DNA from 2 places in the Erythrobacter aurantius genome. Region 2 is predicted to be linked to the other one. Evidence: predicted binding sites of a transcription regulator. Region 2 holds the regulator's gene; the other holds the start of a gene.
What was found. Region 2 encodes LexA, which represses DNA repair genes until DNA is damaged. Its sites were predicted from a motif close to GTTCCNCNCTTGTTCT; they were not measured.
Positions count from the first base shown of each region.

Region 1 (4,269 bases), 390 kb from region 2:
CGGCAATAAATACAATCGAGGGGATCCGCCATGACTGCACTGCTACCTGTCACTTTGTCCGCAGCCGCCGCTGCCGCCATTCTCAACATCTGGCTGTCGATCCGCATCGGCGCGATCCGCCGGGCGGCGGGAATCAGCGTTGGTGACGGTGGCAGCGAGCCGCTGGAGCGCCGGATGCGCGCACAGGCGAACTTTGTCGAGAACACGCCGTTTGTCCTCGCCCTGATCGCCGCGGTGGAGCTGGCGGGCGCGGGTGGCCAGTGGCTGCAATATGTCGCTGCCGTCTATTTCCTCGGCCGGATCGCGCACGGTTTCGGCATGGATGGCGGATCGATGTAGATCGGCCGGATGATCGGCACGCTGGTGACGATGCTGACGCTGCTGGGCCTCGCCGTGGTGGCGGCGCTGGTAGCCGCAGGTGTGATGTAGGAAAGAAGGTGCATCGCGCCCAATGGCCCGCCAGCAGGCGGGCCGCAAACGCGACCGCGCGCCCGCAGCGGGTGCGTAGCGCAGCGAAGCACGTCTAGCGAGGACGCTCCGGCGGATGCCGGAGCAAAAATCAGGAAAGCGCGTAATCGCTTACAAAGGCATTGGTCTTGCGCTCGCGGCCGAAGGTGCTGGTGGGGCCGTGGCCGGGGATGAACATCACGTCCTCGCCCAGCGGCCACAGGCGCTGCGTGATCGAATCGATCAGGTCCTGATGATTGCCCTTGGGGAAGTCCGTCCGTCCGATTGATCCCTGGAACAGCACGTCGCCGACGATGGCAAAGCGGCTCGGCTCATGGAAGAACACGACGTGGCCGGGAGTGTGGCCGGGGCAGTGGATCACGTCGAGCGTCAATTCGCCCACCGTCACCGTGTCGCCATGCTTGAGCCAGCGCGTCGGCTCGAATGTCTTGGCCGTCATCCCCCAGCGCGCGCCGTCATCATCGAGCTGCGCGATCCAGAAACGGTCGTCCTCATGCGGCCCTTCGATCGGCAGGCCCAGCTCGTCCGCGAGCATCCCTGTCTGCCCGCAATGATCGAGGTGCCCATGCGTGACGAGCAGCTTTTCCAGTGTCACCCCTGCCTTGGCCACGCCCTCTTTCAGCTTGTCGAGATCGCCACCGGGATCGACCAGCGCGCCCTTCATCGTCTTGGTGCACCAGATCAGCGAGCAATTCTGCTGCAACGGCGTCACCGGAATGATCGCGGCGCGCATGGGGGGAGTCTTGGGTGTGTCTGTCATGGAGGTATCGCTTAAATCCTCCCCCCCTTCCACGCAACCCGGCCGATGAATTCGATCTGCCCACCACTGTCGCACCCTACAGGTTGAGCGAGAACTCCTTTTCCGCAAGGGCCGCCGGGGCTTCGCTTGACCAACATGGTTCGAGCACTTCGAGGGAACCCTCGATCCATTCGGCTAGCGGGGTTCCCACGTTCGAACTGAAAGAAAGGTCCGAGCCTTCGGTTCCCGAGTAGTGGGCGCGCACGGAGATTTCATAATGTACGCCGTCTCCCATAATCCTGATTCCTCCCCCTGGTGAAACCTCATAACCGGGAATGCTCACTCGCGGCGGGGATACGCCGTGCAGGGATGTAAGGACTGAAGAAGCGGCATCGCAATTTTGCGTGTCAGTCCATCGAGACTTTCTGACTTCCCCAGATGACTTGTCGCGCTCGCGCCACATAAACCAATATGCGGGCTCGCTATCCTCGCCCTTCAACCGCCCAACATCCACGCTGACATAGCTCTCGGAGAAAGCCGGGCTTGCGTGGAATGTCAGAAAGCTTCCACTCGTCACATAGTCGGGTGCCTGCGCCGCCAACAGCAAAGTAGGCCCAAAAATTACACCACCAAACGTCATATCCGCCCCCCCTTCCATACAACCCGGCCGATGACCTCCATCTCCTCGGCGCTGACCTCCACGGGAGGGTAGGCGAGGTTTTGCGATAGCAGCGCGAAGCGGCCTGCCCCGGCTTGCGCCACGCGTTTCACCATCAGCGTGTCACCCAGGCGCACGACATGGACACCGTCACGGAAGGCGCGCGGGGCGCGGTCTATCAGGATTTCGTCGCCATTGCGCAGCAGCGGTTCCATCGAATCGCCCTCGACCGTGATCGCGACCAGTTGCGCGCCCTCCAGCCCCTGTTCCGCCAGCCAGCGGCGCGAAAAGCGGAAGGCATCGAACGCCTGCTCGCTCACCGGAAGCGCGCCCGGCCCTGCCGATGCGCCGATGTCGAGCCGGGGCACATCCACCCAGTCACCCGGATCGCGCCGCATACGTGTTTGTGCGTAGGAATTTTCCTGCGATGATTCGCCGCCTCCGCCCAGCTCCTCTTCCGCCACGCCAAAGAAGGTGGCGAGCGTCCGCCGGTCCCCTTCCTCCAGCTTTCGCGGGGAACCTTTGCGAATGAATTGTTGCAGATAGCTCGCATTGCGCCCGAGCATGTCGGACAGGCGGGCAAGGCTCACCCCGCGTTGCTGCGACAGTTCCAGCAGCCGCGCACGGGCGCCGTCGGGGTGTGCTTCATCGGACTTAACCATCAATCCTTCCTACATGACGGATTTTTCCTAGACAAGTAGGATTTCGAATGGAACATTTCAGGAACACCGAGCGATTCGCAGGGTCGCGAGTCCCGATGCCCACAAGGTCAGGAGCCACAGATGCTGATACGCAAAGTCGAACAATTCCTGAGACGCCACGATATGCCAGCCACCAAATTCGGGCGGCTCGCGGCGCATGATCCGCGCTTCGTGCTGGATCTGCGGATGGGGCGCATCCCCCGCCCCGCCACGGAAAAGCGCACGCTGGAATGGATGGAGCGGTACGAGCTGGCGCAACTCGCCCGGCATGCAACGCTGGCCGAACTGTGCGCGCATGCCGGGTTCGAGATCAAAGGCCGGGTTGCCGATGCTCGTCAGGAGATGCGCCATGCTGCATGAAGCGCTGATCGAAATCGCCCGCATCGCCGGGTTCGAAACCAAATCCGCCGATGCGCCGGCCCCGACTCGGCAAACCGCGCGCCGTTACAGACCGCGCCGCACCGTGTCCGACAGGGTGCGCGAAGCGGTGCTGACCCTCGCCGAGGGCAAAGCCAGCCTGCTTACACATGAGGAAACCGCGTGGCACTCGATCACGTTTTCAGGCGCGCGGCATGAATTCATGCTCGATTTCGACGGGATCGAAGCCGTGGTTGCGGGCGAGAACTTCCTCGAGGCGCTGCCAGATCACGAATTCGCCATCCCCGGCCATCTCGTCGCCGATGCGACCATTCGCGAAGTCGATCACCGTTTTGGCGCGAACGAGCGCATGGTGGTGACAGCGGTTCTGCTGTTGCTGGAGGAGGGGTAACCCCCTCCCCCTTATCCCTTGATCACAATCATCTTCTCGATGGTCATCTCGTGGCAGGTATAGGGAATGCCCCCTACCCCGTGGCCCGATGTGCGCAGGCCCGCAAAGGGCATCCAGTCGGTGCGGAAGGCGGTGTGGTCGTTCACCATCACCGCCGACGCATCGATGTTGCGATAGGTGTGCATCGCCGATGACAGGTCATTGGTGAACACCGCCGCCTGAAACGCCACGTCGAGCGAATTGGCCTGTGCAATCGCCGCATCGACATCGTCATAGGAATAGATGCAGACGGCAGGGCCAAACACCTCATTGCGCGAAATCGTCGCCTCGGGTGAGGGATTGAGCAGCACCGTGGGGGCATAGGTGGTGTCGGACAGCTTCTCGCCCCCGCACAGCACCTTGGCCCCGCCATCGCGGGCTTCGTCGATCCATTTGGCCACGCGGTCGACTTCCTTGGGCCGGATCAGCGGGCCGCATTCGGTATCCTCGTGAATGGCGTTGCCGACCTTGAGCTTGCTCGCGGCGTCGGCCATGCGGCTGGCCAGATCATCGACGATGGAGCTGTGCGCAAACACCCGCTGCACCGACACGCAGACCTGCCCCGAATGGTAGAACCCGCCCTTGGTCAGGCTGGGCACGGCCAGGTCGAGATTGCCGCTGGGATCGACGATCACCGGAGCAACTCCGCCATGTTCCAGCGCGCAGCGCGTCCCCGGAGCGAGCTTTGAGCGGAGCGACCAGCCAACGCCGGCCGATCCGATAAAGCTGAAGAAGGCGACGCGAGGATCGCTCACCATCTTTTCCGACACGTCACGCGGCGGCTGAACCGCCTGCGCCCAGTCCGGCTCCAGCCCGGCTTCGTGCAGGATCGAGACGAATTCGAAGCACGACAGCGGGGTATCCGCCGCCGGCTTGACGATCACCGGACAGCCCG
Region 1 covers NZ_CP090949.1:2,635,391-2,639,659, forward strand. Annotated here, with positions in the region: gene L1K66_RS12685 (MAPEG family protein) at 31-339, shown strand; gene L1K66_RS12690 (MBL fold metallo-hydrolase) at 560-1,228, opposite strand; gene L1K66_RS12695 (hypothetical protein) at 1,305-1,847, opposite strand; gene L1K66_RS12700 (S24 family peptidase) at 1,844-2,527, opposite strand; gene L1K66_RS12705 (hypothetical protein) at 2,648-2,926, shown strand; gene L1K66_RS12710 (hypothetical protein) at 2,916-3,335, shown strand; gene L1K66_RS12715 (aldehyde dehydrogenase family protein) at 3,347-4,269, opposite strand, start outside.
Region 1: L1K66_RS12700 (S24 family peptidase) is a predicted target of LexA. The motif match lies at 2,577-2,592, and genes of this name have one in related genera.

Region 2 (4,269 bases):
CATGAGCAAGCGTTTCCCCATGGCTTTGATCCGGCAGAGCGGCACCCGTGCGCCTGACGGTGCAGTTTTTTTCTCCAGGACAGTGTTCCACCTGTTCCATCCTGTAGGGTTTGGCGCATGAGCGGCCTCACCCATATCGGCCCGGACGGTGCGGCGAACATGGTGGATGTGGGCGGGAAGTCCGCGACTCACCGGGTGGCCATCGCCTCGGGACGCATCGCCATGTCCGCTGCCGCGCTGGAGGCGATCCGCTCGGGCGACGCGCCCAAGGGCGATGTGCTCGGCACTGCGCGGATAGCCGGGATCATGGCGGCGAAGCGCACCGGGGAACTGATCCCGCTGTGCCATCCGCTCGCGCTTGACGCGGTGAATGTGGACTTCGCTTTCGAGGAAGACGGGATCCGCGCCACCGCCACCGCTTCGCTGACGGGCAAGACCGGGGTGGAGATGGAAGCGATGGTGGCCGTCTCCACCGCGCTGCTGACCGTCTATGACATGGCCAAGGCGATCGACAAGGGCATGATGATCGGCGAGGTTCGCCTGATCGAGAAGCGCGGCGGCAAATCCGGCCACTGGAAGGCCGACGAGGCATGAGCGCGCTGCTGACGCTGGAGGAAGCGCAGGAGCGGCTGCTGGCGCTGGCGCCTGCCCTTCCCGCCACCACGGTGGAGATCGGGCCGAACTTGGCAAACCGCTATCTCGCCAGCGATCTCAAGGCTCTGCGCACCCAGCCCCCGGCGGACCTGTCGGCGATGGATGGATATGCGATTGCAGGCGAAGGGCCATGGGAGCGGGTGGGTGAAAGCCGCGCTGGCGGCCCTTTCGAAGGGACACTTGCCCCCGGTCAATGCACCCGCATCTCAACCGGCGCGCATGTGCCCGACGGCGCGGACCGCATCCTCATCCAGGAGAACGCGGAGATTGCCGGAACCAGCGTCGCGCTTACTCCGGGTGAGGCCTTGCCGACGGCGGGGCGGCATGTGCGCAAGGCCGGGTTCGACTTCTCCACTGGCGACACGGTGCTGAAGGTCGGCACGCAGCTCACGCCCGGCGCAATCGCACTCGCGATCGCAGCGGGTCATGTGCAGGTCCCCGTGCTCACGCCGCCGCGCGTGGCGGTGCTCGACAGCGGAGACGAACTTGCGCCGCTGGGTGCGGAGGTGAGAGAGGACCAGATACCGGCAAGCAACGGCGTCATGATCGCTTCAATGCTGCAAGCCTTGGTCGGGGAAACGACCGCGCTCGGTCCTGTGGCGGACGATCCGGCGGCGCTGGCGGACGCGCTGGCCAAGGCAGAGGGGCACGAGATCCTTATCACCTCCGGTGGTGCTTCGGTGGGCGACCACGACCTGATCCAGCAGGCACTGAAGGACTGGGGTGCCGATCTTGCGTTCTGGAAGGTGGCAATCAAGCCGGGCAAACCCTTGATGGTGGCAACGCGCGGGGAAACCGTTGTGCTTGGCCTCCCGGGCAATCCGGTGTCGAGCTTCGTCACCGCCTTCCTGTTCGCGCTGCCGCTGGTGCGCAAGGCGATGGGCGCTGCCTCTCCCTTGCCCCGCGTTTCGCAAGCGGTCTGCGCGGAAGCATTACCTGCAACCGGGAGCCGCCGCGAGTTCCTGCGCGGGGTAAGCGAAGGCGGCAAGGTGCGGCTGGCGGCATCACAGGATTCGAGCGCCCTGTTCGCATTGGCTCAGGCCAATTGCCTGATCGACCGGGCTGCGGGTTCTCCCGAAACCAAACCGGGAACGTCTGTTCCTGTGTACAACCTCCAGAATGGCTGAGTTCTGAGGGTTTGCGGACGATGTGTGCTTGACTTGGCGGAACAGGTTGCCTATTCGTTCCGCATTCGTTCACCATATCGGTGCGCGAACAGTGCTTCGCACCGCACCCTGCCCCTCGTTGGGAAGGCGTGCCTCTGGGAGCGCGCCATTCCAGCACCGTGCGGCAAGGATGCCGTGCGCCAAGGTGCGCCTAAACGGAGTTTGCCATGTTGACCGCAAAGCAGCATGAACTGATCCGCTTCATCCAGCAAAGGCTGGAAGAAACCGGCATTTCACCCAGTTTCGAGGAAATGAAGGAAGCCCTCGATCTCAAGAGCAAGTCGGGCGTCCACCGCCTGATCTCCGCGCTTGAGGAACGCGGCTTCATCCGTCGCCTGCCCAACCGTGCGCGCGCACTGGAAGTGATCCGTCAGCCAGAGGATGCGACCCCTGCGCCGCGCTCGACGAAGCCGGCCAATGATGCCGCGCCTGTCGTCATGCCCAAGGCCCCGAGCATGCCCTCCCCGGCGAATGACGTGATCGAGATACCCTTGCACGGCAGGATCGCTGCAGGTGCCCCGATCGAAGCCCTCGAAGGGCAAAGCTCATTGCCTGTGCCCGCCGCGCTACTCGGCCCCGGAGAGCATTACGCACTTGAGGTTTCGGGCGATTCGATGATCGAAGCCGGCATCTTCGACGGCGACTTCGCGCTGGTTCGCCGCACCAACACCGCGCGCGATGGCGAAATCGTGGTTGCGCTGGTCCGCGGCGAGGAAGCGACGCTCAAGTATCTCTACAAGGATGGCGGAATGGTCCGGCTCGATCCGGCAAACGCTGCCTATGATCCGCAGGTCTACGGCCCGGATGAAGTCCAGGTTCAAGGCAAGCTGGCAGGGCTGCTTCGGCGGTACCACTGATTGCTGCGGGGCGCGGTGAGATGGCGGGCTATCTGCCTGCACCGCGCCACCAGCCATGTTCGCCCTGCGCTTCGGCGACGCTGGTAACGCGTCCGGATGACAGGTTGAGCGCCAGACCGCCGGTTCGCTCGAGCAAGCGCCGGTCCGCCTTGAGCCAGCGCGGCTTGCAGGATCGTGGCAGGAACCGGTCCGCAACAACGATGTCCGCCTGTTCGCAAGCAGCCGCCAGTGCGCGTTCCTCAATGAGTTCACGGTTCCGCGCGAGCAACAACGTCCAGTCGCGTCCACCGCGCTGAATAGTCATCACGCAGAACTCGGGAGAACAGCGCGCCCCCTCCCACTGCACAAGAGGAACAGGTTCGCTCGCAACACTCGCCAACTCCATCAGATTGTCACGCGAATAGGACGAGTTGCTATCCCGCAACGAAAGCAGTTCCCGACTCCCATCGGCGCCAGGCACCGTGATGCCGACATGCCGACCGTCACGGCCAATGAGAACATCGGGGATCGGCGTCGCCAGCAACATCATGGTTGCGACGACAGCAGGGATCAGGCCCAGCAAACGCGCCCGCCCGCTCCAAAGCGCCAGCCACAGCCCTCCACCGGTGAACAACGCGATCACAAGCCCGCTCATCTGCGGCATCAGCTTCACCGAACCCGGCTGCTCGGCTGTGAAATGCGCGATCCCGAGCAAGAGATCGAGCGAGGCTTGCACCAGCCACCAGAAAGGCCCGCCCATGCCGATCAGATCGAACAACAATCCCAACGCGATCAACGGCATCGCAATGAACGTGACCAGCGGAATCGCGATCACATTGGCAAAGGCACCGTAAAGCCCCGCCCTGTGGAAGTGGAAAAGGACGATCGGCATCAGCGCGATTTCGATCACCATCCCCGTCACGAACAGCATGAAGGCGCCGCGAAGCACCCTCTTCACCCACTTCTCCTCACGCGGTGCGAGAAATGCCTTCGCCGGACCACTGCTGTGCAAGGCGACAATCGCAATCACAGCCGCGAAGCTCATCTGGAAACTCGGGCCGATCACACTTTCAGGCCACAGCAGCAGCACGAAGACCGCAGCCACAGCCACCATGCGCAGCGAAAGCGCATCCCGCCCCAGGGCCAGCGCCATCAAGACCAGCATGGCAGCAGCACAGCTTCGGACCGTCGGAACTTCCGCTCCTGTGAGCAAGGTGTAGCCAATTCCGACGACCGCCCCGACCGCAGCAGCAACCACGGGCAATCGAACCCGCAAAGCTACGGCCGGAAACAACGCCAAAAGCTTCAACGCAACCAGATAACCTGCCGCAATCACGGCGCTGACGTGCAGCCCGCTGATCGAAAGCAGGTGCGTCAACCCGGCATCGCGCATCGCGTCTTCATCGCTTTCGAAGATCGCCCCTCTGTCCCCGCTGGCAAACGCCGCTGCAATCGTCCCGGCTGAGCCGTCCACTCTCGCGCGAACATGAGCCGCCAACCAGCGTTGGACTGCAGCGAGGCCAGTCGCCCTAGGTGCTGCCTCGACTACCTCAACCGAACCGATAACGCTTCCGGTGGCGGAGAGCCCCTTGAACCATGCGGCGCGCGCGAAA
Region 2 covers NZ_CP090949.1:2,243,432-2,247,700, forward strand. Annotated here, with positions in the region: gene moaC (cyclic pyranopterin monophosphate synthase MoaC) at 118-594, shown strand; gene L1K66_RS10735 (molybdopterin molybdotransferase MoeA) at 591-1,781, shown strand; gene lexA (transcriptional repressor LexA) at 1,988-2,677, shown strand; gene L1K66_RS10745 (ComEC/Rec2 family competence protein) at 2,706-4,269, opposite strand, start outside.